DNA from 4 places in the Pseudomonas sp. LBUM1672 genome. Region 4 is predicted to be linked to each of the others. Evidence: predicted binding sites of a transcription regulator. Region 4 holds the regulator's gene; each other region holds the start of a gene.
The links. Region 4 encodes FliA, which starts transcription of late flagellar genes. Its sites were predicted from a motif close to CTAAAGTTTNNNNNNNNNNNGCCGNTAA; they were not measured.
Positions count from the first base shown of each region.

Region 1: ACA053_RS23060 (flagellar protein MotY) is a predicted target of FliA. The motif match lies at 4,097-4,124, and genes of this name have one in related genera.
Region 2: flgM (flagellar biosynthesis anti-sigma factor FlgM) is a predicted target of FliA. The motif match lies at 5,068-5,095, and genes of this name have one in related genera.
Region 3: ACA053_RS28445 (methyl-accepting chemotaxis protein) is a predicted target of FliA. The motif match lies at 5,368-5,395, and genes of this name have one in related genera.

Region 1 is NZ_CP166781.1:5,042,131-5,049,845, reverse strand. It holds gene grxD (Grx4 family monothiol glutaredoxin) at 1-229, shown strand, start outside; gene bfr (bacterioferritin) at 426-899, opposite strand; gene ACA053_RS23080 (bacterioferritin-associated ferredoxin) at 1,099-1,317, opposite strand; gene ACA053_RS23075 (peroxiredoxin) at 1,632-2,234, shown strand; gene rnt (ribonuclease T) at 2,310-2,987, opposite strand; gene pyrC (dihydroorotase) at 2,984-4,030, opposite strand; gene ACA053_RS23060 (flagellar protein MotY) at 4,188-5,096, shown strand; gene ACA053_RS23055 (argininosuccinate synthase) at 5,226-6,443, shown strand; gene ACA053_RS23050 (hypothetical protein) at 6,628-7,197, opposite strand.
Region 2 is NZ_CP166781.1:4,703,371-4,711,085, forward strand. It holds gene flgE (flagellar hook protein FlgE) at 1-326, opposite strand, end outside; gene flgD (flagellar hook assembly protein FlgD) at 358-1,080, opposite strand; gene flgC (flagellar basal body rod protein FlgC) at 1,096-1,539, opposite strand; gene flgB (flagellar basal body rod protein FlgB) at 1,543-1,950, opposite strand; gene cheR (protein-glutamate O-methyltransferase CheR) at 2,316-3,143, opposite strand; gene ACA053_RS21435 (chemotaxis protein CheV) at 3,190-4,122, opposite strand; gene flgA (flagellar basal body P-ring formation chaperone FlgA) at 4,205-4,966, shown strand; gene flgM (flagellar biosynthesis anti-sigma factor FlgM) at 5,131-5,457, shown strand; gene ACA053_RS21450 (flagella synthesis protein FlgN) at 5,506-5,973, shown strand; gene ACA053_RS21455 (flagellar brake protein) at 6,066-6,809, shown strand; gene ACA053_RS21460 (MFS transporter) at 6,873-7,715, opposite strand, start outside.
Region 3 is NZ_CP166781.1:6,198,116-6,205,830, forward strand. It holds gene ACA053_RS28425 (SUMF1/EgtB/PvdO family nonheme iron enzyme) at 1-378, shown strand, start outside; gene ACA053_RS28430 (OmpA family protein) at 425-1,156, shown strand; gene ACA053_RS28435 (hypothetical protein) at 1,161-1,667, shown strand; gene ACA053_RS28440 (vWA domain-containing protein) at 1,725-3,149, shown strand; gene ACA053_RS28445 (methyl-accepting chemotaxis protein) at 3,287-5,263, opposite strand; gene ACA053_RS28450 (LysR substrate-binding domain-containing protein) at 5,446-6,366, opposite strand; gene ACA053_RS28455 (NorM family multidrug efflux MATE transporter) at 6,525-7,715, shown strand, end outside.
Region 4 is NZ_CP166781.1:1,768,000-1,775,714, reverse strand. It holds gene ACA053_RS07960 (protein-glutamate methylesterase/protein-glutamine glutaminase) at 1-1,105, opposite strand, end outside; gene ACA053_RS07955 (chemotaxis protein CheA) at 1,156-3,387, opposite strand; gene ACA053_RS07950 (protein phosphatase CheZ) at 3,441-4,229, opposite strand; gene ACA053_RS07945 (chemotaxis response regulator CheY) at 4,252-4,623, opposite strand; gene fliA (RNA polymerase sigma factor FliA) at 4,791-5,531, opposite strand; gene fleN (flagellar synthesis regulator FleN) at 5,528-6,358, opposite strand; gene flhF (flagellar biosynthesis GTPase FlhF) at 6,475-7,715, opposite strand, start outside.

The DNA of each region.
Region 1 (7,715 bases), 3.2 Mb from region 4:
CGTGATGGCATGTGGTGAAAAGTTTGCGTACGTGGACATCCTGCAGAACCCGGAAATCCGCGCCAACCTGCCAAAATACGCCAACTGGCCAACCTTCCCGCAACTGTGGGTCGGTGGTGAGCTGGTCGGCGGTAGCGACATCATGACTGAAATGTCGGCTGATGGTTCGCTGCAGGCCACGATCAAGGCTGCTGTTGAAGCGGCTGCTGCTGGCAAGACCGAAGCCTGATCCTCTCAATGTGGGAGCGGGCTTGCTCGCGAAAGCGGTACAACATTCAACAGATTAGTTGACTGACCTACCGCCTTCGCGAGCAAGCCCGCTCCCACATTTGTTTCAGGGTGAACCTGAAGCCGGTCATGAAAAAGCCCCGCCTCTTCAAAAGAGCGCGGGGCTTTTTAATGTATCGAGTTTAGCGGGCGCTAACTTACTCTTCGCCCATCTGCGATTGCAGATAGTTCTCAAGACCGATTTTATCGATCAGGCCCAGTTGGGTTTCCAGCCAGTCGATATGTTCTTCTTCGGACTCAAGAATGTCTTCGAGCAATTCACGGCTACCGAAATCGCCAACGGTTTCGCAATGTGCGATGGCAACCTTGAGGTCGGCATGACCGGTTTTTTCGATACGCAGGTCACACTCAAGCATTTCCTGGGTGTGCTCGCCGATCTGCAGCTTGCCCAGGTCCTGGACGTTCGGCAGACCTTCGAGGAACAGGATGCGCTTGATCAGCTTGTCCGCGTGTTTCATCTCGTCGATGGACTCGTGGTATTCGTGCTTGCCAAGCTTGTTCAGACCCCAATCTTCGTACATGCGCGCATGCAGAAAATACTGATTGATCGCGACCAGTTCATTGGCAAGGATCTTGTTGAGATGCTGGATGACTGTAATGTCGCCTTTCATGGTGGGGTCCTGCCCTGTATTAGCTGTCTATAAGGCAGAGTTTGAGCCGCGCAACTAAGAGTGTCAAACCTAAGTTATTGAAACTTAAATGAAAATTAATCGGAATAAGAATGTTTGTGTTCCGCGTCTAGCCCGTAAGCAATTGATTTTCAGACATAAAAAAACCGGACTTCAAGTCCGGTTCTTTGGAATACGGTATTTACGCTGCAGTAAATTCTACAGGGAAAGGAATCGCGGCCTGGGCCGATTGCAATTTGGTCAGGGTTTCGCGGACCACTTCCTTGGCAAGGCAGGCGCATTTGCCGCATTGGCTGGCTACGCCAGTCGCCTGACGGACTTCTTTGTAGCTGCAGCAACCTTCGTAGATTGCATCGCGGATTTGACCGTCGGTGACGCCAGTGCAGAGGCAGACATACATAAGCTAAGAACCGTCGCTGGTGGTGACTCAGTTGCGATGGATCTTAATGTTAACGAGAATGATTGTCAAAGTGCTTTCTGAAAGCTTCGCGTTATAAGCGCGTATGACTGACGAACGGTTTTCATCTAGCGATCTGCCATTACCTGCCGAGACAACCTATTTGGTGCATCGGTGAAAAACCGTTGAGGACAGCTCAAAAACGCCGTGTATGATGGTCGGTCCTTGCGAAGGGGGTCGTGTCACAGGGCTGTCGCCTGAGGGTGGCAGGCTGACGCGAACCCAGTTCTTCACGTTAATAGACCAGGAGATATTCAATGAGCGTACTCGTAGGCAAACAAGCCCCGGACTTCACCGTACCTGCCGTCCTCGGCAATGGCGAAATCGTGGATAGCTACACCCTGTCCTCGGCCATCAAAGGCAAATACGGCCTGGTGTTCTTCTACCCACTGGACTTCACCTTCGTTTGCCCATCCGAGCTGATCGCTCTGGACAACCGCATGGCTGACTTCAAGGCACGTAACGTTGAAGTGGTCGCGGTTTCGATCGATTCGCACTTCACCCACAACGCATGGCGCAACACCCCGGTGAACAATGGCGGTATCGGCCAGGTTCGCTACACCATGGCTGCCGACATGAAACACGAAATCGCCAAGGCCTACGACGTTGAGTCCGAAGGCGGCGTGGCTTTCCGTGGCGCGTTCCTGATCGACGACAAAGGCGTTGTCCGTTCGCAGATCATCAACGACCTGCCGCTGGGCCGTAACATGGAAGAGCTGATCCGTCTGGTCGACGCTCTGCAATTCCACGAAGAGCACGGCGAAGTCTGCCCTGCCAACTGGAAGAAAGGCGACAAAGGCATGACCGCTTCGACCGAAGGCGTCGCGGCTTACCTGACCGAGAACGCTGCTGCGCTGTAAGGCACGTTTGAGGCACAAAAAAACCGGCCGTTGAGGCCGGTTTTTTTATGGGCGGGATAAATCCAGCTACCAGGATCAGTCGTTGAAGTCTTCCCAGCCGCCCATTTGTTTCCAGCGATTGACGATGCCGCAGAACAGCTCGGCCGTCTTCTCGGTATCGTAGCGCGCCGAGTGAGCCTCGCGACCGTCAAAGTCGATGTCCGCCGCCTGGCAAGCCTTGGCCAGTACGGTTTGACCGTAAGCCAGACCGGCGAGGGTCGCGGTATCGAAACTGGAGAACGGATGAAACGGGTTACGTTTCATGTCCAGACGCGCGACAGCGGCGTTGAGGAAGCCCAGGTCGAAGCTGCTGTTGTGCCCGACCAGAATCGCCCGTTTGCAACCGTTGGCTTTCAGGGCCTTGCGGATGCCGCGGAAAATATCGGTCAGGGCTGCTTCTTCGCTTACCGCCATACGCAGCGGGTGATCGAGCTTGATTCCGGTGAATTCCAGTGCGGCTGCTTCAATATTCGCGCCTTCAAAAGGCTCGACACGGAAGAAATAGGTGTGATCGGGGTACACAAACCCTTTTTCATCCATGGCGATCGTGGTCGCGGCGATTTCCAGCAAGGCGTCAGTGGCAGAGTTGAAACCACCGGTTTCAACGTCGACAACAACGGGCAGGTATCCACGGAAGCGCTCAGCCATCGGGTGGCGTGAACCACCTCCGCCGCCTTGACCGTCCTGTTCGTCGTCGAAATGGTCTTCACTCACGCGTGTTCCTCCAGCAGGCGCCAGCGCAGTTTTTCACCGGCGCGCAGCGGGATTACGGTCAGCTCGCCAAATGGCAGGCTGGTCGGGGCGGTCCACTCATCGCGGACCAGGGTGATGCGATCGGTGTTCGCCGGCAGGCCATAGAAGCGCGGGCCGTTGAGGCTGGCGAAGGCTTCGAGCTTGTCCAGCGCGTTGCGCTGTTCGAAGGCTTCGGCATACATCTCGATCGCTGCATAAGCGGTATAGCAACCGGCACAGCCGCAAGCGGCTTCCTTGGCGTGCTGGGCGTGCGGCGCCGAATCGGTGCCGAGGAAGAACTTGTCGCTGCCGCTGGTAGCGGCGTCGAGCAGGGCTTCCTGATGGGTATTGCGCTTGAGGATCGGCAGGCAATAGAAGTGCGGCCGAATCCCGCCCACCAGCATGTGGTTGCGGTTGTACAGCAGGTGATGCGCGGTGATGGTCGCGCCAACGTTGGCCGAAGCCTCGTTGACGAACTGCACGGCGTCTGCGGTGGTGATGTGTTCGAACACCACTTTGAGCGTCGGGAAACGCTCGACCACACGACGCATGTGCTCATCGATGAAGAGTTTTTCGCGGTCGAACACATCGACATCGCCACGGGTCACTTCACCATGAATCAGCAAGGGCATCCCGACGTCGGCCATGGCCTCAAGTGCAGGGAAGATCTTGTCGATACTGGTGACACCAGAATCCGAGTTGGTGGTCGCGCCGGCCGGGTACAGCTTGGCGGCGTAGACGAAGCCGCTGGCCTTGGCCTCGCGAATTTCGTCGGGCTGGGTGCGGTCGGTCAGGTACAGCACCATCAACGGTTCGAAACGACTGCCGGCCGGGCGTGCAGCGAGAATCCGCTGGCGATAGCCGTCGGCTTCAGCGGCGTTACGCACCGGAGGTACCAGGTTGGGCATGATGATTGCGCGACCAAAGGTGCGCGCGACATCCGCAACGGTATTGGTCAACACAGCACCATCGCGAAGATGAATATGCCAGTCGTCGGGACGCAGCAGGGTCAGGCGGTCGGACATGAGGGGATTCCAGGCGGGTCAAACTCTGGGGAATGCTACCGGAAAAGACTCTCTCAGGCACTCGCTATCAAGTTTTGCAGGAAGCTTCCGATATCCAACAGGTATGCCGTAAATATGTGTATCGGTCTTTTTGTTGTAGAAGCCAGTGGAGCCTCCCGTGCGCCAGCGTTATTTAGCCTTGCTCAGTGTGTTTGCCAGCCTCCCTGCGATGGCGCTCACTTTCCAGACGCGTCTGGAGAGCATCGAGTGGACGGTCGAAGGTGACAAGTTCGAATGCCGCCTGACTCAACCGATCACCGATTTCGGTTCGGGTGAATTCGTGCGCCGTGCCGGCGAGCAGGCGACGTTTCGTCTCAAAGCCTACAACGCGATGATCGGCGGCGGTTCCGCGACGCTGCTGGCGGCCGCTGCGCCGTGGCAACCGGGACGTGGCGACATCAACCTGGGCTCGGTGAGAATCGGCAGCGGCAATGTGTTGTTCAACAGTTCGCAGGTTCAGGCCGGGCGCCTGATCAGCGGGTTGATGGACGGCCGCAGCCCGGTCATCCGCCATTCCTCTGGCGATGGTCGCGTGTCTGAGGTGCGCCTGTTGCCGGTCAAGTTCAGCAAGGCTTTCAACGACTATCAGGGTTGCGTCGCGAAGCTGCTGCCGAAGAATTTCGAGCAGGTCAAACAGTCCGAGATCGGCTTCCCGGGTGAAGGCGTCGATCTCAATCCGCAAGCCAAGGCGCAGTTGCAGGTGATGCTGGAGTTCATGAAGGCGGATCCGACGGTCAATCACATCGAACTCGACGGGCACTCCGACAACAGCGGCAATCGCCTGACCAACCGCGAGCTGTCACGCCGCCGGGCGCTGGCGGTAATGGAGTATTTCAAGGCCAATGGCATCCAGGAATCGCAGATCACAATGCGTTTCCACGGTGAACGCTATCCTGTGGTGCCAAACACCAATGCCACCAACCGCGCGAAGAATCGCCGGGTAGCCGTGCGCCTGGAACGGGTGGCACCGACCGAGAAAGTCGCCCCTCAAACCACCACGCCGGGAAGCTCCTCGGCGACCTCCTGAGCCAGCTGAATTCGTCGCTCGCTCGACAGAATCTGTCGCTTCGTCGTCATAAGCTGTCGCGCCTCTGTAAATTATTCCGTATGACCGGTAGACTTCACGGCTTTCCGTAGAACCCCGTGGAGTGATGGCATGGCGGACGTAAACAAGGTCGTTCTGGCGTATTCCGGCGGCCTGGACACTTCGGTGATCCTCAAGTGGCTGCAGGATACTTATAACTGTGAAGTCGTGACCTTCACCGCTGACCTGGGTCAGGGCGAAGAGGTCGAACCTGCACGCGCCAAGGCTCAGGCCATGGGCGTGAAAGAGATCTATATCGACGATCTGCGCGAAGAATTCGTGCGTGATTTCGTTTTCCCGATGTTCCGCGCCAACACCGTTTACGAAGGCGAGTACCTGCTGGGTACTTCCATCGCTCGTCCGTTGATCGCCAAACGCCTGATCGAAATCGCCAACGAAACCGGCGCTGACGCCATTTCCCACGGCGCCACCGGCAAGGGCAACGACCAGGTTCGTTTCGAACTGGGCGCCTACGCACTCAAGCCAGGCGTGAAAGTGATCGCCCCTTGGCGCGAGTGGGACCTGCTCTCCCGTGAAAAGCTGATGGATTATGCTGAAAAGCACAACATCCCGATCGAGCGCCACGGCAAGAAAAAATCCCCGTACTCGATGGATGCCAACCTGCTGCACATCTCCTATGAAGGCGGCGTGCTGGAAGACACCTGGACCGAGCACGAAGAAGACATGTGGAAATGGACCGTCTCCCCGGAGAAGGCTCCAGACAAGGCGCAATACCTGGAGCTGACCTACCGCAACGGCGACATCGTGGCACTGGACGGCGTCGAAATGACCCCAGCCACCGTGCTGGCGACCCTGAACCGTATCGGTGGCGAACACGGCATCGGCCGTCTCGACATCGTCGAGAACCGTTACGTGGGCATGAAGTCCCGTGGCTGCTACGAAACCCCAGGCGGCACTATCATGCTGCGCGCTCACCGTGCGATCGAATCGATCACCCTGGACCGCGAAGTGGCTCATCTCAAAGACGAGTTGATGCCTAAATACGCCAGCCTGATCTACACCGGTTACTGGTGGAGCCCTGAGCGTCTGATGCTGCAACAGATGATCGATGCGTCCCAGGCGCACGTGAACGGCGTTGTGCGCCTGAAGCTGTACAAGGGCAACGTGATCGTCACTGGTCGCAAGTCCGACGAATCGTTGTTCGATGCCAACATCGCGACCTTCGAAGAAGACGGTGGTGCTTACAACCAGGCCGACGCGGCGGGCTTTATCAAGCTCAACGCCTTGCGCATGCGCATTGCTGCAAACAAAGGCCGGAAGCTTTTCTGAGACCTTTGAAGCTGCAACGACGGTAATGGAAATGTGGCCTTGTCGGTGACAAGGCCACATTTCTGAAAGAGGGATGTTTCCTGCCGTGCATCATGTTTCAACTTTCTTATTGTTGTTACAAATACGCTTTCGTCTGCTTTTGCGCTCCGATTGCCCTTCGAGCGCTGTCTTCTGCTACCGGTATTCAAGCCATCATCGTCATGCCATGCGAGCTCAAATTGTAGGCAACCCAGAACGCAGTGCTGTTGCGCTTCTTTGTTTGTTTCGCATGCTTGTGTGCGCCTTCCTTCAGCAATGCCTCTGAATCAGTACACGTGAGAAACACGATAACGCGCGCAGGGTTTTCCTGTGGTTGCTGGACCTTTTCCATCAAGGTGTTGAAATCCATTTTGCTGCTCATCCATCGTGCGTCGACGATGTGCAGATCCTTTAATAGCACCGTTGAGCGTACGTGATGCTCAATCAACGGCTCAGGTGTGCCTCCTTGTGGTTGATCGGCATCGCTCATGGCCTTTATGAAATGCTTTCCTTTTTCAAAATCAGAGGGCGCGTAAAGCGATCTATAGTTGAAGTTTAGTGTGGCGAAGAACAGGAAGAGCAAATAAAAAGGGAAGCTGATAAGGAACCAGATATAGATCTCTCTCTCCTCGTCGCCGAGAAAGGGAAGAGAAATAGCGGCCGATGTTTCAGACAGGGTTGCAAATATCGCGATGATTGTCATGGGGTTGGAGATTCTTGTTTTTAATTTGTTCATGTTTTTTGCTCATGAAAGATTGTCTTTTCTCGATGGGTTCGTGGAAGTTAAGAGTGCTGGTAAGTTAAAGGTGTGGCGGAGAAAGCTGTCTACTGTTTTGGTGGTGTCCTCTTAGTTGATTTGTTAGTAGGGGTCATAGTAACTGTATTGTTTGTGAGTCGGGTATTTTTGTTTTTATAAGTCTATGGTGTTGCTGTTTCTCAAGTGTTGCCTGATGTAAGGCTTGTTGTAATGGGTCTATTAAGGGTTTAACTGTCCGGTGTGAGTGTCGGCTTGACAATATCGGTTACTTTTTAAGCGTAGCTCAATCGTCAGCGCTTGCCGGATCTCTCTGTCAGCTTCTGGTTTCTTTGATTTCTTGATGTAAATCGATACAAAAACAGTTTTGAAAGCACAGCGCTGGCAGGGCGATAAAATTTAAGACACACAGTATTTGTCTGATTTTTGTAAGACATATCCTGCTTGTTTGTAGGGAATGTCTTTCGCTGCGGGTGGGCGAGGGGGGCGGCGTGCCACGG
Region 2 (7,715 bases), 2.9 Mb from region 4:
TCAGTCTTGAACGCACCGGCACGGGTGTAGCTCAGGGAGCCGTTGTCGCTGAGGATGAAGAAGCCGTTGCCCTGGATGCCCATGTCCAACACGTTGCCAGTGTTGTTCACGTCACCCTGGCCGAACTGCTGGGCAACGTTGGCCAGACGCACGCCGTTGCCGACGGTCTTGCTGCCGGTACCCAGGCGGGTGGCCGAATACACGTCTTCGAATTCTGCACGGGACGATTTGAAACCGGTGGTCGCGACGTTGGCGATGTTGTTGCCGGTCACGTCCAGTTGTTTGTTGGCTGCATAGAGACCGCTAAGGCCGATATTGAAAGACATATTCCACTCCTTTGTGCCGTGTTAGTCGGCTCTATATACCAATGGTCTGTACTTTGGACAGGGCAATACTGCCCAGGCCTGCCAGGTTCAGCATCAACTCACCGCCGGTCTGGCTGATGGTCACGCTGTTGACGGTTGCCGGCAGGTAAGTCACCAGCGAGGTCGCCTTGCTGTCGTAAGTCGCGGTGGCGGCAAATTTGTAAGTGCCGGCCTTGGCCACTTCGCCCGCATCGTTCTTGCCGTCCCAGATGAAGCTGGCGTTGCCGGCTTTCTGGCTGCCCAAATCGAGGGTGCGGACCACTTTGCCATCGGCGTCGGTGATCTTGATCGTGACCGGATCCACCGATGCCGGTACCACCGCCGTGCCGTTGAAGCTCTTGGAGGTATCGACGACGGCTGTGTCGGTCTGCGCGACCACCGAGCGGCCCACCAGCGAAGACGCTTGCAGCGCTTGCGACGAGTTGTAGTTGCCGGCAATGCCGCTGACCGTATCGTTCAGCGTGGTGATGCCTTCCAGGCTACTGAACTGCGCCAGCTGAGCCACGAAGTCACCGTTGTCCTGGGGCTCGAGCGGGTTCTGGTTTTTCAGCTGGGTGACCAGCAATTGCAGGAACGCATCTTTGCCCAACGCCTTCTTGCCGGTGGCGCTGTTGGTCGCCGCGGCCAGACCGTCAGCACTGGCGTTGGTCTTGACCGAAGAGTTGGCCAGGACGTCCTTGATGTTCACGCCACTGGTGGTATCGGTAACACTCATCTGAGTCGCCCCTTATCACTGACCGAGGGTCAGGACCTTCTGCATCATGGTTTTGGCGGTGTTCATCATTTCGGCGTTGGTCTGGAACGAGCGACTGGCGGAAATCATGTCGGCCATTTCTTCGACGACGTTGACGTTCGGGTAGTAGACGTAGCCCTTGGTGTCGGCGGCCGGATGGTTCGGCTCGTAACGCGCGTCAAGGTTGCTCTGGTCTTCGACCACGCCCAGCACTTGCACGCCTTGACCGGCGGCATCCTGGTTCTGGAACAGCGAATCGCTGCCGCCGCTCTGGCCACCCTGGAACATGGTGGCGAACACCGGGTGACGGGCGCGATAGGTCTGGTCGATGCTCGACGAGACGGTTTCGGCGTTGGCGATGTTCGAGGCCACGGTGTTCAAGCGCGTGGTCTGCGCACTCATGCCGCTACCGGCAATGTTGAAAACACTGGATAGAGACATGAATTACTCTCCGCGCAGGGCTGACATCAGCCCTTTGAATTTGCTGTTGAGCAGGGTGAAGCTGGCCTGGAAGCCGACGGCGTTTTCCGCGTAGTTCGACTGTTCCAGTTGGGCGTCCACAGTGTTCTGGTCGATCGACGGCTGCATCGGCGTGCGATACATCAGCGATTCGTCGCCATTGCCCAGGCCTTCGGCCTCGATATGGCGGTTGTTGGTCATGTTCAAGGCAAACGTGCCGCCCTTGGATTTCTCGTTCTGTGCGGCGAGCACTTTGGAGAATTCCAGGTCCCGAGCCTTGTAGTTCGGGGTGTCGGCGTTGGCGATGTTGTTGGCCAGGACTTCGGCACGCTGGGCGCGGAAGCCCAGGGCTTGTTCGTGGATACCGAGCGCTTTATCGAAGCTGATGCTCATGTCGGGAAACCTTCGGGTGACCTGATTTTTCGTAACAGAGACATAGCAAGCCGCGTGCCAATTCAAAAAAGCCCGGAAACCGGGGCTTTGCGGGCAGTAGCAAGGCGGCAATGCCAGAAAAGCGGCAACCGATTTCCGCCGTCTGCCGCTTTTCTGCCGCTTTGCGCAATCAGAAGAACACCCTATGACCTGTGGGAGCGGGCTTGCCCGCGATGAAGGTGTCACAGGTTGCGTTGATGTCGACTGATACGACGCTATCGCGGGCAAGCCCGCTCCCACAGGGGTATGTGGTGTTGGTGAGATATTGGCAGGCAAAAAAAACGGGAGCCCCTGAGGACTCCCGTTTTTTTGATGCTGCCAACGAATCACTTCGCCTGGTAAATAATCCCCGGGCTGCACTGGACCATCTGGTAATGATCCGGCAAACCGTTCAGCGCTTCGGAGGCGCCGAGGAACAGATAGCCGCCCGGCTTGAGCGTGCTGTGAATACGCAACAGGATGTCTTTCTTCACCTCGGCGGAGAAGTAGATCAGCACGTTGCGGCAGAACACGATGTCGAACTTGCCCAGAGCCGCGTAGCTGTCCAGCAGGTTGAACGAGCGAAACTCCACGCGACTCTTGATCGGCGCCTTGATGGCCCAGCGTCCCGGCCCTTTCGGGTCGAAGTAACGCTGAAGACGCTCGGGCGACAGACCACGACCGATGGCCAGACTGTCGTACTCGCCGGTCTTGCAGTTGGTGAGCATGGTGCCGGACAGATCGGTCGCGACAATTTGCGCGCCCATCTTCAACTGGCCCATGCTGACCCGCTCGAACTCGTCGATCGACATCGACAGCGAATACGGTTCCTGACCCGACGAGCACGCCGCCGACCAGATCCGCAGACGCTGGCCGGGGGCCGCCTTGATCGCTTCGGGCAGCACCTTGTTCTTCAAGACTTCAAACGGATAGGTGTCACGAAACCACAGGGTTTCGTTGGTGGTCATGGCATCCACCACCATCTCGCGCAAACCGCTGCGCGGCTGGGTCTGGATGCGCTGGACCAGCTCACCCAGGGACTTGATGCCTTGCTGCTCCATCAGTTTGTTGAGACGGCTCGAGACCAGGTACTGCTTGTTTTCACCGAGCAAAATGCCACAGGCTTTTTCCAGGAATACCCGGAACTGTTCGAAATCCAAATTACCCGTAGACAAAGATGCCGCCTCTTAAATCGTGTTAACCACCAGGGGCAGAAGGCCCCTAGCTGATATCTGCTGCTTTGATCCGGTCAACTACCCGGGATGCCAGGTCATCAGGACGGAATTTGGCAAGGAAGTCATCTGCGCCGACTTTCTTGACCATCGCCTGATTGAACACACCTGACAACGAAGTATGCAGGATGATATGAAGCTTTTGCATGCGCGGGTCGTTTCGGATCTCGGCCGTCAGGGTGTACCCGTCCATTTCCGGCATCTCGATGTCGGAAATCATCATCAGGAACTCTTCTTCCGGCTTCTTGCCCTCATCGACCAGCTTGCGCAAGTAATCCAGCGCTTGCCTGCCGTCGTTCAACGCCACCACTTCGACGCCGACCGTCTGCAGGCAACGGGTCACCTGCTTGCGCGCCACCGACGAGTCATCGACCGTCAATACCCGCAATGACAACGCCTTGTGCTGGGTTTCGACATCCACTACGCCGACCGAAATCGCTTCCGGTGTCGGCGCCACTTCCGCCAGCACTTTCTCGACGTCGATGATTTCGACTAACTGATTGTCGACCCGAGTCACAGCCGTCAGGTAATGATCGCGTCCCGTGCCCTTGGGTGGCGGGTGAATCTCCTCCCAGTTCATGTTGACGATGCGCTCCACCGATCGCACCAGGAAACCCTGGGTCTTGGTGTTGTACTCCGTGATGATCACGAACGGGTTGCTTTGATCTTTAAGCGCACCGGAGCCGGTCGCCATCGCCAGATCAAGAATCGGAATGGTCGCCCCCCGGATATTTGCCACACCGCACACGACAGGACTGGACTTGGGCATCAGGGTCAGCTTGGGGCATTGCAGCACCTCACGTACCTTGAACACGTTGATCCCATACAGCTGCTGGCCGTCAAGACGGAACAACAACAGCTCAAGGCGATTCTGCCCAACCAGTTGCGTGCGCTGGTTTACCGCATCCATTACACCAGCCATGCACAGACTCCTACACCAACGCTTAAGTGTGTTGCGACGCACATTTATTGCTAAACGGCACGGCGCTTGCTTTTTAACTCTTATGAACACAGAACCGACATTTTTCCGACGCCTGACATCAACTTCCCGCAAATGGCTTTGCGCGATGTCGGCCGTTTGCCTGTTCAACGCTGGCAGCCCTGCCCTTGCTGACGCGGTTACCTTGCCTGACATGCTTATCGGCGTCACTCAGGGCTTTCTTGAATTCACCGTAGAGGACTATTTGGCCACCAGTCAAACGGAAGGCCGCTACGAAATCGAGGTCAGCCAGCTCGATCCGCGACTGCGCATGCCCATGTGCGACAAGGAATTGACAGCGACCCTGGAGAGCCCGGCGACCCCGATCGGGCGGGTCACGGTCAAGGTCCGCTGCGACAGCACATCCCCCTGGACAGTCTTCGTGCCCGCTCAAGTCCGCCTGTTTCGGGACGTTGTCACGACCACGCGGCCGCTCAAACGCGCGGGGGTCATCGAGCCTGGCGATGTCATGTTGCGCGAGCGGGACATCAGCCAGATCAACCAGGGTTACTTCACGTCCATGGACCAGGCTGTCGGGCAGAAACTTACCCGACCAACGGTCGCCAATCAGGTGCTGACGCTGGTTCATCTCGAACAGGCCGAGGTCATCAGCAAGGGCGATCAAGTGGTGATCACCGCCCGCAGTGGTACGCTCAGTGTGCGTATGCCGGGCGAAGCCTTGTCCAACGGCGGCTTGCGTGAACAGATTCGAGTGAAAAACCTTAACTCCCAGCGGGTCATCAAGGCGCAAGTCATGGCGCCTGGCCAGGTGGAAGTGGCCATGTAGAACGATCTGTGGGTGAAAGATGGCGCGCCGCCCGGCTGTTCCCTAAACTGTGCCGCAGGCAGGACAAGCGCTGGCGCATGCACGCTCATTGATAAATGGGCCTAAAGTTTTCGCAGGGAGAGCCGAAAACATGGCAAGCGTCCAAATACCCAGAGGTTTTTATCATGGTCATCGATTTCAGCCGTTTGAACAGTTCCTCATCACTTACCGGTAGTACGCGTACCAGCACCGCGAAGGAAACTGCCGAAACCGGCAAATCCGCGCCGCTGAATACCCCGGCCGAACAGGCCAGTACCGCCAAAAGCGGGGAATCGGTACACCTCAGCAATGAGGCTCAACAGTTGCAGAAGGTCACTGACAAGCTGCGCGATCAGCCTGCCGTCGACAATGCCCGCGTGGCCGAGTTGAAAGCAGCGATTGCCGATGGCAGCTATAAAGTCGACAGCAACCGTGTAGCCAGCAAACTGCTCAACTTCGAAGCCCAGCGCTAGGCCACGGCCTGCGCCAGGCTTTTGGACGCTTAAACCCCAAGGCCAGCCATGCACGACACTAATTTACTGCAACTGATCACCGACGACTTTGCTCCAGCGCAATACTTGCTGGAGTTACTGCAAACCGAATCCATCGCTTTGCACGGTCGCGACATGCCGCTGCTCGAAGACATTCTGGCGCAGAAACAGGCAATGATCATTCTGCTTGAACAGCATGGCCGCAAGCGCAGCGAAATCCTCGCCAGCCTGAACCTGCCGATCAATCGTAGTGGCCTGGAGCAACTCGCCAGCCAGTCGAGTATCGGCGATCAGTTGCTGGAACAGAGCGACAAACTGACCGATCTCCTGGCTCAATGCCAGGCGGCCAACATCAATAATGGCCAGTCGATCCTGGTCCAGCAGGCCGCCACGGCCAATCAGCTGAAAATCCTCACCGGCGGCGAACCGCCAGCGCTTTACGATGCCCGCGGATCAACCTCCATGCTAGCGAAGCCGCGCCCGCTTAGTCAGGCTTGAGCCTGTTAATGAGCACGCTCTATCAAGACGCGTCACATGCTGGCAGTATGCTAGCAAGTCGCAGTCAAATTTTGTCTGGAGAATGATGAACCGTGTTCAATGCCTTAAACGCGGACGATGCTCCGCAGCCACCCAAGGTGCTATCCACGCCGATGGAGATCGCCGGTAACCTGCGGCAGCTGCAAGAGAGCCATGACCCGCTGATCATCACGTTCCACGAACGCAGCCAGCGCTTCCAGAGCTATCTGGTGGACGTCGACCGTGACGGCAACCGAATTGCCCTGGACGAGATGGTGCCTCGCGACGGCGAACGTTTTCTGCTGGCTGGCGAACCCTTCCGTGTTGAAGGCTTCCACGACGGCGTGCGCATTGCGTGGGAAAGCAACGGTCCGCTGACCATCGATGAATCCGGTGATCGCTGCTACCGCGGCACCCTCCCCGATGAAGTGGTCTACCACCAGCGCCGCAATGCCTTCCGGGCAGCGTTGAAGCTGGCGCAACTGGTCGATGTCGAACTGGGCGGTGAAAAGCTCAAGTTCCCGATCAGAGGCAAGCTGCTCGACATTTCCGCCACTGGCTGCAAGCTGCGCTTTGAAGGTGACATCACCGCCAGGCTGCAACTGGGTCAGGTCTACGACCGCTTTATCGCCGACCTGCCCTTCGGCAGCATGACCGCGCCGGTGGAACTGCGTTACCTGCACTTCGAAGAAAGAATCTCCACCACCTTCGCCGGCATCCGCTTCCACAACATGAGCGGTCAGGTGCAGCGCCAGGTCGAACGGTTCGTCTATCAGCTTCAGCGTGAAGCGCGCCGTTTCGACAAAGACGACATGTAATACGGCGCTTCAACAAAAACGGGCAGTCCCTTGCGGTGACTGCCCGTTTTTTTATGCGCCGGTTTAAGGCCTGGCTTCGGTGAAACTCTGCTCGCGACCCGCGTCCGGGTCTTCGGGTGGTGGATCGGTGTCGGGATCCGGTTCGGGTTCAGGTTCAGGTTCCGGCTCAGGGTTGATCGGGTTCTGCATCTGATCCTGTACCACCTGCTCATCGACCCGTGGGTCAAGGCACGCCACCAGCGGCGAACTCGACATGCTGTCCGGCATGGCCACGTGATGCAGCGGCGCATCTTCGACCTGGTGCAGGTTGGTGACCGCTTTCGGGCGAATCCGCCACACCAGCACCAACGCGAAGAAACTGAAGAAGGCATACAACATGTGGCTGCCGAACAGCTTCATCAGGACCCCGGCCACCAACGGCCCGATACTGGCGCCAACGCCGTAGGTCACCAGCAACATCGCGGTCAGGGACACGCGGCGATCACCTTCGACGTGGTCATTGGAAAACGCCACGGCCAGCGGATACAGGCAGAACATCACCAGCGAACAGAAGAACCCGGCGACAAACAGAACCTCCAGCGGCACCTGCTGCATGATGGCCAGCGGCAACGCGGTCAGGGCCAGGACCACCGCAAAGCAGCGGATCAGCAACGCCCGGTCATAACGGTCGGACAGCCAGCCCAACGGCCACTGCACCAGCAGCCCGGCGAAAATGCAGCTACCCATGAACAGACCGACCTGCTCGGTGGATAACCCTTGTTGCGAGGCATACAGCGGCGCCAGACCGTAGAAGGAGCCAATGATCAGCCCCGCCCCCAGCACCGTGCTCAACGACTGCGGCACCCGTTTGATGAAGAACCGCGGTTCCATCGGCGCCGGATGCAAGGGCGCCGGGTGAATCCGCCG
Region 3 (7,715 bases), 2.0 Mb from region 4:
GCGTTCCTGTGCACCAAGATGCTCGACGACGGCCAGTACGTGGACTTCCTGCAAAAGAACTACAAGCTCAACTGCGAATCCGCGGACAAAGACGCCAGCTGCGACATGCGCAAAGGCAAGCTCGACGAGCAGAAGGATCGCTTGCACAAACTCAGCCGTTACTACGCCAGCAGCCTGGTGGAATCGGCGACCTTGTACGGCCAGCCGCTGCTGGAAGCACAGGTGCCGGTGATGGAAGAAATCATCACCCGCAACAAACAGCTGCAAGAACTCAAACCCTATTTGCGCACCCACTGGGCCAATCAGAAGACCTTCCTGCAAAAGCAGAAGATCGACACTGACGCCTGGCTGACCAGCTGCAAAACCGTCACTCAATAACTCTCTCAATAACAACACGCCAACACCGTCACCAAGGAGTTTCACCATGTCGCGCAGCCTTTGGACTCGCTTCAAGCTTCAGATTGCTTTCGTCCTCACTGGCAGCCTGTTGCTGACCGGTTGCGCCAACACCGGCAGCTCGATGCTCGGTGGCAGCGAGGGTGCCGACCCGCGCCTGACCCAAAGCAATGACGCAGAGTTCTTCAGCAAATCCGGTTACCAGGCCTGTGCGGTCGGCGCCGGCGTCGGCATCCTCAGTTGCGCACTGTCCAACAGCAGCAACAAAGCGGTCTGCGCTATTGCCGCCGGTATTACCGCGTGTGGCGTGGCCATGGGCGCGAACTACTACCTGGATCAGCGTCGCAGCGAATACTCCGACACCACCACCCGCCTGGCGAAGATGAACAGCGACGTCGAGCAAGACACCCAGAACGTGATCGCCCGTACCGCAACCGCTCAGCAAGTGATCAATGATGATCAGGCGCAAATCGCCCAGATCAAAAAGGACATCGCCAACAAGAAAGTCGACAAGACCAAGGCCCAGGCGCAGATCGCCGAGATTGACCAGAACATCGCACGCCTGCGTAAAGACCTCGGCAACATGCGCAACAAGGTCACCGAATACACCAAAGTGGCGGATGCCGAGCGTGCACAAGGCGCCGGTGCCGAGATCAAGCAGGTGGACGTGAGCATTATGAAAATGAACCAGAAAGTCGCCGCCCTGCAAAAGGAAGTCGACGGTCTGTACAACCAGCGTTCCGCGATCACCCTGGGCTAAGCACATGACTCTACGACAGCTGGCGGTCCTCACCGCCGTCCTGGCCTTGAGCGGTTGCGCGACCAAGCCCGGGGAATGCGATGCGACCAATCGCGACAGCAGCATGCTGACCAAGATGAACTGCGACTACTCTGGTGGTTACAGCGATCAGGTCAAGCAGAAGGAACTGGCCCTGACCGCGTCCCGTCAGGAAAACGCGATGTTCCGCCAGGTGTACGAGAACATTCAGGCCCAGCAGCTCAGCACCAAGACCGACCTGGCCAGCCAGCAGAAATCCCAGGCGGCGCTGAACCAGTCGCTGGGTCAGTTGCTGTCTTCGCTCAAGGCTCGGCATGGCAATAAAGGCCAGATACAGAAGCAGATTGCCGGGCTTGAGCAGCAGCTCAAGGCTTCGCAAACGGCGCCCGCGACCAAGGCGTCTCCAGCGACGCTGGCCGCCAAGCAGGAACAACTGAAGGCCTTGCAGAAGAAAGTGAATCAGCTGCAATTCAGCCTCGGTTACGAAGAGTAACTTTTCACCCCGCAGGCCTCCCGATGGAGGCCCGCACCCTTTTCAGGAATCGTCGTCATGCAGCGGGTTATCAGGGATGCGCAAGCCACACCGGAGGGGATGAGTGCGCTGCAAGCCAAAGTCGCCCTCATCCAGAAACACTTTCCGCCGACCGTCGCCAGCCTCTTCGCCATCCCGCGGATGGGCAGCGGCGACGTGCTGGAATGGTGGACCGAACTGGGTGGCCAACCCACACCCTATGCCGACCTCAACGAGGACGCGCAACGACGTTTGCTGGAAACCTATGAAGTGCGTCAGACGTCCCTGGGACAACTGGCGGACGAACTGCAAAAACGCGGACAGCCCACGGTAGCGGATGACCTGCGCAGCCTGCTCGGCACCCCCGAGCTGGACAAACTCTACAGCCTCAACGGCGAGCCACTGGTGGTGCGCTGGAACCAGCGTCCGCCGAAACCGATCGTGCCGCCGGTGGTTCCGGTGGCGCCGGTCGTACCGCCGTCGCGCCGTGGCTGGTGGATCGCGGCGGCCTTGCTGGCGCTGCTGTTGCTGCTTCTGGCGCTCTGGGCTTATTGGTGGTTTATGCACCGCGAACCCGTCGTTGTGGTCCCGCCTGTAGCGCCCGTGGTGACACCGGTCGAGAAACCGGTCGAGCCTGTTCCCGAGCCTGTCGTGGAACCCGAGCCGGTTCCAGAACCCGAACCGGAACCCGTTCCAGAACCGGTACCGGTACCGGAACCCAAGCCAGTCCCACCGCCAAAACCGGTTGTGGCCGCACCGCCACCGCCACCGCCACCGGCGCCGACGTTGGACAACTTCGCCTGCCGCAAAAAAGCGCCAAACGCGGAGATCCCGCAATTCGTCGTGGTGCTCGACACCTCGGGCTCGATGGATTTGAACATCAAGTCCGTCAAAGCTGACGAGGACTGGTTCTTCGGCAATGAGCTCAACAAATACCTGGATGTGAACCGCACCACGCAGATTTTCGCCAAGCCCAGCCGCATGGACGTCGCCAAGGATTCGCTGGCCGGCATGATCAACGGGCTGGACCCGAAAATCGACACGCGCCTCATCACCTTCGCCGGCTGCGAAAGCACACCGGACCAGGGCGTATTCAAGTTTGGCGACCGCCAGCGGCTGATCAACGGGATTCGAGGACTGGTGCCCAACGACGGCACACCGCTGGCCGACAGCCTGGCCCACGCGGCAAGCACCGTGGACGGGCGCAATAACGATGCCGTGATCGTGATGTTTGTCGACGGTGAGGACGGTTGCCAGAAAGACGTGTGCGCGGTCTCCCGCCAAATCGCCAGGGACCAACCGCGCCTGCGGGTCAACGTGGTCAAAATCGGCGCCGGTGGCCCGTCACGCTGCATCGCGGAAAACACCGGAGGTCGGGTTTACAGCAGCACCAATGCGGCGGAGCTGGGCAAACAGTTGAAACTGGCGAGCAAGGAAGTGTCTAGCAATGCCAAGTGCGATTGATCGTCTGATCTGAACATTGAGGTGACCCCAATCGCGGGCAAGCCCGCTCCCACAGGTTATATGTCGTTCCAGTTTCTTGTGAACGACACAAATCCTGTGGGAGCGGGCTTGCCCGCGAAAGCTATTTCAGCGACGACTCACCGAAACCGGTCAACCTCTTGGCGCAAGTCCGCCGCCAGCTTCTCCAGTTCTTTGGCAGTCACGGCCAGGTTCGACACCACTTCGCGCTGCTCACTGTTCGCCAGGGCAATGCTCTGCAGGTTGCTGCTGAGCAAGGTCGCGGTGCTGCTCTGCTCCTGAGTCGCGGTTGTGATCGCCGCGAATTGCTGCCCGGCCGAGCGGCTCTGCTCATCGATCCGCGCCAGGGCCGAGGCCACGTTGGCGTTGCGTGACAAGCCTTCCTGCATCAGCACATTGCCCTGCTCCATCGTGCTGATGGCGTTGCCGGTTTCTTGCTGGATGCTTTGAATCATCCCGGAAATTTCATCAGTAGCCTGACGCGTACGCGAAGCCAGGTTACGCACCTCGTCGGCCACCACCGCAAAACCACGACCCTGCTCACCGGCACGGGCCGCTTCGATGGCCGCGTTCAGCGCCAGCAGGTTGGTTTGTTCGGCGATCGAGGTAATCACCCCGACGATGCCGCCGATTTCCTGGGAGCGCTGACCGAGGGTGTTGATTACTGTCGCGGTGCTGTTCAGCGCACCAGCGATTTGTTCCAGAGACGAGGACGCTTCGTCCATCGACGTACGACCGATCTGCGTTTGCTGTGCGTTTTCCTGGGCCAGACGCTGGGTGTTGCCCATGTTGTCGGCAATGTTCAGGGAGGTCGCGCTGAACTCTTCCACGGCACCGGCCATGCTGGTGATTTCGCCCGACTGCTGCTCCATCCCTTCATAGGCACCACCGGACAGACCAGACAACGCCTGGGCGCGGCTGTTGACCTCGCCCGAGGCCTTGCGGATGTGCTCGACCATGGTCGACAAAGCCTGGCTCATCTGGTTGAAGGCACGAGCCAGCTGACCGATTTCGTCATTGCTCGATACGCTCAGGCGCACGCTCAAATCACCGGCGCCCAAGGCTTCTGCCTGACGCACCAGATCACCCAGCGGCGCAAGTTTGCTGCGCAACAGCCAGACTGCCGAGCCGACCGCAATCAGCATCGCCAGCAGGCTGCCGATTGCCAACTGAATGCCGACACTCCAGGTCACGGCGTTGATTTCGGCTTTGGGCATGCTCGCCACCACCGACCACGGGCCACCTTCGAACGGCACGGCCACGCTGTAGAAGTCTTCGGACTTGTCGCTCCAGAAGTCACCCTTGCCTGGGTTTTTCGCCAGATCGACGATGGCCGGGACCGCTTGATCCAGCGCTTGCACGCCGGCGATCGGCACCAGCCATTTACGTTGCTCATCGAGCAGCGCCAGCGAGCCGGTCTGGCCGATGCGGAAGCGTTTGAGATTCTCGAACTGCGCGTTCTGCGCGTCGGTGTAATCGAATCCTACGAACAGCACGGCAATCACCTTGCCGCTGCTGTCGCGTACAGGCGTGTACTGCGTCATGTAGGAGCGATCGAACAGCAAGGCGCGGCCGACATAACTCTGCCCCGCCATCAAGCGCGCATAGGCCGGGTGAGCGTGATCCAGCAAGGTGCCGATGGCACGGTTGCCATCCTGCTTGGTCAGGGAAGTACTGACCCGGACGAAGTCTTCACCGCTGCGCACAAACACCGTCGCAACGCCCGCGGTCATTTGCTTGAACTCGTCCACTTCCTTGAAGTTGTTGTTCAACACTTCGCTGCCCAGGTGCAGGCCCGGGGTCTGGGTGCCGGCCACGGCCACCGGCTCGTCCGGATGCACGCTCAGGCCTGCGCTGAAGCGCTTCTCGAACAGGCCGGCCAGACGTTGGGTGCTTTCACGCAACGTGCCGTGAAAGGTACTCAACTGATCGGCCAGCAACCGGGCTTCACTGGCCAGGTGTTCTTCGCGGGTGGCGAGGTTGGCGGAGTCCAGCGAACGCAGGGCGAACACGGTACTGCCAGTGATGACAATCGCCAGTATCACGGCAAGCGCAAGACCAAGCTGTGAGGCGATCCGGGCACGAGGTTGAGACATGACAGCTCCTGGCCGAGTGACCGGATCATCCTGATCACGATGCGCACTCGGCAAAAATTCAAATGGGAATTGCGACGAACCTGCACGAAGGTTCCACCTGCAGATTTTCGGCGGCAAACCTGAATACTTGAGTAATTAGCGGGGATATGGCGCAAGGCCTCTATTGCAGAGGCTCTAACGATTCAGCTCAAGCGCTCGACATCCGGTAAATCCATGGTCCGGACCTCGCCTTGAAGGAAATCGCTGAGGCGGCGCAAACGTTCACCTCCCGGGCGGGTTTTCGGCCAGACGAGGTAATAATTCTCTCCGCTGGCGACAGCCGTCGGCCACGGCAAACTCAGGCGACCCTGAGCGACATCCTCCGCCACCATCAGCAAATCGCCCATGGACACGCCGTAGCCCCGGGCAGCGGCAATCATGCCCAGCTCCAGCGTGTCGAACACCTGGCCACCCTTGAGCGATACCTGATCGGCCAGCCCCATGCGCGCCAGCCATGTTCGCCAGTCACGGCGGTCCGGCGTCGGGTGCAGCAGTTCGGTGCTCGCCAGACGCGCCACATCCCACGGCTGATCCTTCAGCAGATTTGGCGCGCCCACTGGAATCAGCTCCTCTGGAAACAACAGCGTCGCTTCCCAATCCGGCGGGAAATGGCCGTTGCTGAGGATGACGGCGCAGTCGAAGGGTTCGTGGTTGAAGTCCACGGTATCGATGTCCATCCAGGCGCTGGTCAATTGCACTTCGTTGCCCGGTTGCAAGTGCCGGAAGCGGCTGAGGCGCGCCAACAGCCAGCGCATGGTCAACGTCGACGGGGCTTTCATGCGCAGGATGTCGTCTTCGGCGCGCAAGGTATTGCAGGCGCGTTCGAGCGCGGTAAAACCTTCACGAATGCCGGGCAGGATCAGCCGCGCTGACTCGGTCAGTTGCAGGTTGCGCCCGCTGCGGTGGAACAGTCGGCAGGCAAAATGCTCTTCGAGCGTACGAATGTGTCGACTGACCGCGCTCTGGGTGATCGACAATTCTTCAGCGGCGCGGGTAAACGAGCTATGCCGCGCCGCCGCTTCGAATGCGCGCAGGGCATACAAGGGAGGAAGACGACGGGACATTCGCAAAGCTCCTATAGCGCGGTCACGCCACGTTAGCAGAAACTTGTCAGCATGAGTTTGACTCATGCTACCCATCCTTTTTATCCCTTTGTGAAAAGCCCGCAGAGCGCCGAGAATCGGCTCTCTTCTGTTTACACTGAAATCGAGGCGTGATGACCATGCAGCATCCAGCACGTACCGAACTCTGGGCCATCCTGCGGCTGGCGGGGCCGTTGATTGCCTCGCAGTTGGCGCACATGCTGATGGTCCTCACCGACACCTTGATGATGGCGCGCCTGAGTCCGGAGGCGCTGGCCGGTGGTGGCCTGGGCGCGGCGACGTATTCGTTCGTGTCGATCTTCTGCATCGGCGTGATCGCGGCGGTCGGCACCCTGGTGGCGATCCGTCAGGGCGCAGGCGATATCGTCGGCGCCGCGCGACTGACCCAGGCCGGATTGTGGCTGGCGTGGTTAATGGCGCTGGTGGCCGGCCTGCTGCTGTGGAACCTCAAACCGGTGCTACTGCTGTTTGGCCAGACCGAAACCAACGTCCAGGCGGCCGGGCAGTTTCTGCTGATCCTGCCGTTCGCCCTGCCCGGCTACCTGAGCTTCATGGCCCTGCGCGGTTTCACCAGCGCCATCGGCCGGGCGACGCCAGTCATGGTCATCAGCCTCGGCGGCACCGTGGCCAACTTCCTGCTCAACTATGCGTTGATCACCGGGATGTTCGGGCTGCCGAAAATGGGCCTGGTGGGCATCGGGCTGGTCACGGCGATTGTCGCCAACCTGATGGCCGTGGCGCTGGCGCTGCACATCCGTCGGCATCCGGCCTACGACGCTTATCCGTTGCGCCAGGGTCTGTCGCGGCCGAACCGTCAGTATCTGAAGGAACTGTGGCGCCTCGGGCTGCCCATCGGCGGCACCTACGCGGTGGAAGTCGGCTTGTTTGCGTTCGCCGCACTGTGCATGGGCACCATGGGCAGTACGCAACTGGCGGCGCACCAGATCGCCCTGCAGATTGTTTCAGTGGCGTTCATGATCCCGGCGGGCATTTCCTACGCGATCACCATGCGCATCGGCCAGCATTACGGCGCCGGGCAGTTGCTGGATGCGCGGCTGGCCGGACGGGTCGGGATCGCCTTCGGCGCGGCGGCGATGCTGGGCTTTGCGATGGTCTTCTGGTTCCTGCCGAATCAGTTGATCGGTTTGTTCCTCGACCATAACGACCCGGCATTCCGGGACGTTATCAACCTGGCTGTAAGCTTGCTGGCGGTGGCGGCGTGGTTCGAGCTGTTCGACGGCACGCAAACCATCGCCATGGGCTGCATTCGCGGGCTCAAGGACGCCAAGACCACGTTCCTGGTCGGGCTG
Region 4 (7,715 bases):
CGTCCAGGCCGTAGATCGCGTCGGCGAGGTCTGCTTTGACGATCGCCATCGGCATGCCGTAGATCACGCAGCTGGCTTCATCCTGTGCCCAAATCGCACTGCCGCCCTGCTTGAGCAGGCGCGCGCCTTCACGACCGTCGGCGCCCATGCCGGTCAGTACGACCGCCAGAACTTTGTCGCCGTAGGACTTGGCGGCGGAACCGAAGGTAATGTCCACGCACGGTTTGTAGTTCAGACGCTCGTCGCCCGGCAGGATTTTCACCGCGCCACGGCCATCGATCATCATTTGCTTGCCACCCGGCGCCAGCAGCGCCAGGCCCGGACGCAGGATGTCGCCATCCTCGGCTTCCTTGACGCTGATGCGGCAAAGCTTGTCCAGCCGTTCGGCGAAAGCCTTGGTGAAGGCGGCCGGCATGTGCTGGATCAGCACGATCGGGGCCGGGAAGTTGGCCGGCAACTGGGTCAACACCCGCTGCAAGGCAACCGGGCCGCCCGTGGACGTGCCGATGGCCACCAGTTTGTAGGCTTTGCGTTTTGGCGCGGGCGACGACGGGCCCGACGATGCCGGGGCGTAGCTACGCGCCGGAATCGGTGCCGCTGCCGGACGCGCAGGCGTGCTGCTGCCGTAACTGCTGACGCTCGAAGGCGCAGGCGTCGGGGCTGGCGCGGCGACAGGAGCCGGTGCGCTGTAGGTGTTGGCACGACGGTTACTGCGCGAGATGCTGAGAATCTTCTCGCACAGCAGTTGCTTGACCTTCTCCGGGTTACGGGAGATGTCTTCGAAATTCTTCGGCAGGAAATCCACCGCGCCAGCGTCCAGCGCGTCGAGGGTTACCCGAGCGCCTTCGTGCGTCAGCGAGGAGAACATCAATACCGGGGTCGGGCAGCGCTGCATGATGTGCCGCACCGCCGTGATGCCATCCATCATCGGCATCTCGTAGTCCATGGTGATCACGTCTGGCTTGAGGGCCAGCGCCTGATCGATCGCCTCTTTTCCGTTGGTCGCCGTACCGACGACCTGGATATTCGGATCCGCTGAAAGAATTTCCGAGACGCGGCGGCGGAAAAACCCCGAATCGTCCACCACCAGGACTTTGACTACCATAAACACTCCGTTAGGACGGAGCGAGGCTCAGTCGCCCCGCTCCACCAGAATCAAATACGCCGTGCGGCGTAACGCTTGAGCATGCTCGGTACATCGAGAATCAGCGCAATGCGACCGTCACCGGTGATGGTGGCGCCCGACATGCCCGGGGTTCCCTGGAGCATTTTGCCCAATGGCTTGATGACCACTTCTTCCTGGCCCACCAGTTGGTCGACGACGAAGCCGATCCGCTGAGTGCCCACCGAAAGGATCACCACGTGGCCCTCGCGCTGCTCTTCGTGAGCGGCGGAGCTGACCAGCCAGCGCTTGAGGTAGAACAATGGCAGTGCCTTGTCCCGCACGATCACCACTTCCTGGCCGTCCACCACGTTGGTGCGCGACAGGTCGAGGTGGAAGATCTCGTTGACGTTCACCAGCGGGAACGCGAACGCCTGGTTGCCGAGCATGACCATCAGCGTCGGCATGATCGCCAGGGTCAACGGGACCTTGATGACGATCTTCGAGCCCTTGCCCTTGGTCGAATAGATATTGATGGTGCCGTTGAGCTGGGCGATTTTGGTTTTCACCACGTCCATGCCCACGCCGCGTCCGGAGACATCGGAAATTTCGGTCTTGGTCGAGAAACCCGGCGCGAAGATCAGGTTGAAGCAATCGGACTCGCTGAGGCGATCGGCTGCATCCTTGTCCATCAAGCCTTTCTTCACGGCGATGCCGCGCAGAACGTCAGCGTCCATGCCTTTGCCGTCATCGGAGATGGACAGCAGGATGTGGTCGCCTTCCTGCTCAGCGGACAGGATCACCTTGCCGCTGCGAGGCTTGCCCATCGCTTCACGCTCGGCCGGCTCTTCAATACCGTGGTCGACCGAGTTGCGCACCAAGTGGACCAGCGGGTCGGCCAGGGCCTCGACGAGGTTCTTGTCGAGGTCGGTTTCTTCGCCGACCAGCTCCAGGTTGATCTCTTTCTTGAGCTGGCGAGCCAGGTCGCGAACCAGACGCGGGAAGCGCCCGAAGACTTTCTTGATCGGTTGCATCCGGGTCTTCATGACCGCGGTCTGCAGGTCGGCCGTGACCACGTCTAGGTTCGACACGGCCTTGGACATGGCTTCGTCGCCGCTGTTGAGGCCCAGACGGACCAGGCGGTTACGCACCAGAACCAGTTCGCCGACCATGTTCATGATTTCGTCGAGACGCGCGGTATCAACCCGCACGGTGGTCTCGGCTTCACTGGCCGGTTTTTCCGGTGGTGGCGCGGACGGTGCACGGGCTGGAGCCGGTGCAGCGGCAGCCGCTGGCTTCGGCGCTTCGGCTTTCGGCTCGGGCGCCTTGGCAACCGGTTTCGGCGCCGCAGCCTTGGCGGCTGGAGCAGCGACTGCTGCACCTGTGCCGACTTCGGTGAACTTGCCTTTGCCGTGCAATTCGTCGAGCAGCGACTCGAACTCGTGATCGGAGATCAGATCGCCACCAGCCGCTTTAGCGGTTGGCGCAGCCGGTGCAGGTACGGCGGCAATGGCCGATTCCAGCGCATCCACCGCAAAGTTGCCCTTGCCGTGCAGTTGATCGAGCAATGCTTCGAATTCGTCGTCGGTGATGTCAGAGCTGTCGCCTGCCGCTTTCGGGGCAGCCGGTGCAGCGGGCGCTGCCACTGCGTCGACAGCGAACTGGCCTTTGCCGTGCAGTTGATCGAGCAACGACTCGAACTCGGCATCGGTGATTTCGTCGCTGGCCGCAGAATCCGCAGCAGCCACTGGAGCAGCTGCCGGTGCTTCGGCTTGAGCCTTGACGGCGTTCAGCGAGTCCAGCAGTTGTTCGAATTCGTTATCGGTGATGTCGCCCGACTCTTCAGCGGCCGGTGCTTCGACCACTTCAGCCACCGGTGCAGCTTCATCAGCCGTTTGCGGCTCGGCCAGACGGGCCAGTGCCGCGAGCAATTCAGGCGTGGCAGCCGTGATCGGGCTGCGTTCGCGCACTTCGGTGAACATGCTGTTCACCGCGTCCAGCGCTTCGAGAACCACGTCCATCAGTTCCGAGTCGACGCGACGTTCACCCTTGCGCAGGATGTCGAACACGTTCTCGGCGATGTGACAGCACTCCACCAGCTCGTTGAGCTGGAGGAAGCCGGCGCCCCCTTTTACAGTGTGAAAACCGCGAAAAATTGCATTGAGCAAATCCGCATCATCCGGTCGGCTTTCCAGCTCGACCAGCTGTTCGGACAGTTGCTCTAGAATCTCGCCGGCCTCAACCAGGAAATCCTGAAGGATCTCTTCATCGGCGCCGAAGCTCATTAAGGGGGTGCTCCTGAGGTCTAAAAACCTAAAAAACCTAAAATGCTAAAACTCTAAAATCCTAGGCTGGATAACAAATCGTCCACATCGTCCTGACCGGACACAACGTCTTCTCTTTTATCGGCATGAATCTGCGGACCTTCACCCTGAGAGAGATGTTTTTGCGGATCTTTTTCAGCGAGCATCGCATCACGGTCATGTTCGATACCCGCAAAGCGGTCTACCTGGCTGGCCATGAGCACGAGCTTGAGCAAGTTGCTTTCAACTTCGGTGACCAATTGGGTTACGCGTTTGATCACTTGACCGGTGAGGTCCTGGTAATCCTGGGCCAGCAGAATGTCATTGAGGTTGCTCGACACCGTGCGATTGTCTTCGCTGCTGCGTGTCAGGAAACCGTCGACCCGCCGAGCCAGTTCGCGGAACTCTTCGGCTCCGACTTCGCGACGCATGAACCGACCCCAATCCGTGCTCAACGCCTGGGCTTCTTCGCTCAGGCTGTTGACCAGCGGCGTGGCGTTCTCCACCAGGTCCATGGTGCGGTTGGCGGCAGCCTCGGTCAGCTTGACCACATACCCCAGGCGCTCGGTGGCGTCCGTGATCTGCGACACTTCCTCGGCTTGCGGCATGTTCGGGTCAATCTGGAAATTGACGATCGCGCTATGCAGCTCGCGAGTGAGCTTGCCCACTTCCTGATACAGGCCGCGGTCACGGGTCTGATTGAGCTCATGGATCAGTTGCACGGCGTCGCCGAACCTGCCTTTTTCAAGGCTTTCGACCAGTTCGACCGCGTGTTTTTTCAGGGTCGATTCAAAATCGCCCAATGAAGATTCTTTATGCTCCATAGCTCCCCCGTGGCGCAGTGGATCAACCGATGCGTTCGAAAATCTTCTCGATTTTTTCTTTCAACGCCTGGGCCGTGAAGGGTTTGACCACATAGCCGTTAACACCGGCCTGGGCCGCTTCGATGATCTGCTCGCGCTTGGCTTCTGCAGTCACCATCAGCACTGGCAGGTGCTTGAGCTTTTCATCGGCGCGTACGTGACGCAGCAGATCGATACCGGTCATGCCAGGCATGTTCCAGTCCGTTACCAGAAAGTCGATGCTCCCGCTGTTGAGAACCGGAATGGCGGTAGTGCCATCGTCAGCCTCGACCGTGTTGGTGAACCCAAGGTCACGCAACAGGTTTTTTATGATCCGCCGCATCGTTGAGAAGTCATCAACGATGAGGATTTTCATGTTCTTGTCCAATTCGACCTCCAAGCAGTCTTAAACGCGCCCAGCACCTGGACGCGCCATTTCAATCAATCCGGCAATGCATTCGATGACTGTCTGGAGCACAACAGATCGCGACCGGTGCAGTTCAACACCCCACCGGCCTCGTTCGCAGTGTCCCCACACTGCCTTCAGCGCGCTCGCCACTCCCCCAAACGCCCCCGCAAACGGGCCGCGCACTGGCTATGTAACTGGCTGACCCGCGATTCGCTGACCCCCAGGACCTCACCGATTTCCTTGAGGTTCAGCTCTTCGTCGTAGTACAGCGCCAACACCAGTCGCTCACGCTCCGGCAAATTGGCAATCGCGTCCGCCAGCGCTGCCTGGAAGCGTTCATCTTCCAGATCGCGTGACGGCTCCAGATGTGCACTCGCGCCATCCTCGTGCAGCCCTTCGTGTTCGCCGTCCTGCAACAGATCGTCGAAACTGAATAACCGGCTGCCCAGGGTGTCGTTCAAAATCCCGTAATAATCATCGAGACTCAATTGGAGTTCGGCCGCAACCTCATGATCTTTAGCGTCACGACCGGTTTTAGCTTCAATCGAGCGAATTGCGTCGCTGACCATCCGGGTATTGCGGTGGACCGAACGTGGCGCCCAGTCCCCCTTGCGTACTTCATCGAGCATCGCGCCACGGATTCGAATGCCCGCGTACGTCTCGAAACTCGCGCCTTTGCTGGCGTCATATTTGGTCGATACTTCAAGCAGGCCAATCATCCCGGCCTGGATCAGGTCTTCAACCTGAACACTGGCCGGCAGACGGGCCAGCAAGTGGTAAGCAATGCGTTTGACCAGTGGCGCGTAACGCTCGATCAGCTCGTACTGCGCATCACGTGCCGACTTCTTGTAGAGGTTGTAGCCACTGGCTGTCATAGGACGGGTCCTGCGGTCTGTTGCACGAGGCGCTCGACGAAAAACTCCAGGTGCCCACGCGGGTTGGCAGGTAACGGCCAGGTGTCGACCTTCTGCGCGATTGCCTTGAACGCCAGGGCGCACTTGGAACGCGGGAAGGCTTCGTAGACGGCGCGCTGCTTCTGCACAGCCTTGCGCACGCTTTCGTCGTAAGGCACCGCGCCAACGTATTGTAGGGCGACGTCGAGGAAGCGGTCCGTGACCTTGGTCAACTTGGCGAACAGGTTGCGACCTTCCTGCGGGCTCTGGGCCATGTTGGCCAGGACGCGGAAGCGGTTCATGCCGTAGTCGCGGTTCAGCAGTTTGATCAACGCGTAGGCATCCGTGATCGAAGTCGGCTCGTCGCAGACCACCAGCAAAACTTCTTGCGCGGCGCGAACGAAACTGACTACCGAGTCACCAATGCCCGCAGCGGTGTCGATCACCAAGACGTCGAGGTTGTCGCCGATATCGCTGAAGGCCTGGATCAGGCCGGCGTGTTGGGCCGGGCTCAAATGAACCATGCTCTGCGTGCCGGACGCGGCCGGGACGATGCGGATACCGCCGGGGCCTTGCAACAGCACGTCGCGCAGCTCACAGCGGCCTTCGATCACGTCGGCCAGGGTACGTTTGGGTGTCAGCCCCAGCAGGACGTCGACGTTCGCCAGCCCCAGATCGGCGTCCAGCAGCATGACGCGCCGGCCGAGCTCAGCTAGAGCCAGGGACAAGTTCACTGACACGTTAGTCTTCCCGACGCCACCTTTGCCGCCGGTCACCGCGATCACCTGTACGGGATGCATGCTGCCCATGTTATTTCTTTACCTTGTCTTGCATAGACGGAGGCCACATTACTGGCTGCGCGTTCATCAACTGAACAATGCATGGCAGACCATCGATGTAGGTACAAAAACTGTTCATTAGTACCTCAGCCAACCTGCTTGGTCGGGCTGTGGTAAATATCAGCGAACATGTCAGCCATGGCTTCTTCGCTGGGTTCTTCCTGCATTTGCACGCTTACGGCGCGACTGACCAACTGATGACGACGCGGCAGATGCAAATCATCCGGAATACGCGGGCCATCGGTCAGGTAAGCCACCGGCAATTCATGACTGATCGCCAGGCTCAACACCTCGCCCAGACTTGCCGTTTCATCCAGTTTAGTCAGGATGCAGCCAGCTAGCCCGCAGCGCTTGTAACTGTGATAAGCGGCCGTTAGAACCTGTTTCTGGCTGGTGGTTGCGAGAACCAGATAATTTTTTGACTTGATGCCACGTCCAGCCAGGCTTTCGAGCTGCATGCGCAGGGCCGGATCACTGGCCTGAAGGCCCGCGGTATCGATCAGCACCACGCGTTTGCGCAACAAGGGATCCAGCGCCTGCACCAGCGATTGGCCCGGATCGACGTGAGTGACCGACACGTTGAGAATCCGGCCCAGGGTCTTCAATTGTTCCTGCGCACCGATACGGTAGCTGTCCATGCTCACCAGCGCGATGTTTTGCGCGCCGTATTTGAGCACGTAGCGGGCCGCGAGCTTGGCCAGGGTGGTGGTCTTGCCCATGCCGGCCGGGCCGACCATGGCAATCACGCCGCCCTCTTCCAGTGGCTCGACTTCCGGCGTGGCAATCATCCGCGCCAGGTGCGCCAGCAACATGCGCCAGGCCTGACGGGGCTCGTCAATGTCGGCAATCATCGCCAGCAAGTCGCGAGACAACGGGCCGGACAGGCCGATGCGTTGCAGGCGACGCCAGAGATTGGCCTGGGCCGGACGGCTGCCTTGCAGCTGATTCCAGGCCAGGGAGCCGAGTTGCACTTCCATCAGCTCGCGCAGGCTGTTGAGCTCGAAACGCATCGAATCGAAAGCCCGTGGGTCCACGCCGCCAGCAGCGGGTGCCGGGGCTGGAGCGGAACGACGAGGTTCGGCGTAGGTCGGTTCGATCAGCGGCTCGGCGGCGGTCAATGGCAGGCCGGCGAACAACTGGCGATTGGTGGTCTTGTCGCCTTCGGTCTCGCCTTCGCCACGCAGGCTCAATTCGGCCTGGGCGGTGACGATCCGCGACTGGGTCTTGCGCAACTCATCCTCGAGTTCCATGTTCGGAACACGCGGGGCCAGCGCCGACAATTTGTAATCCAGGGCAGCCGTCAGCTCGACACCACCGGCGATCCGGC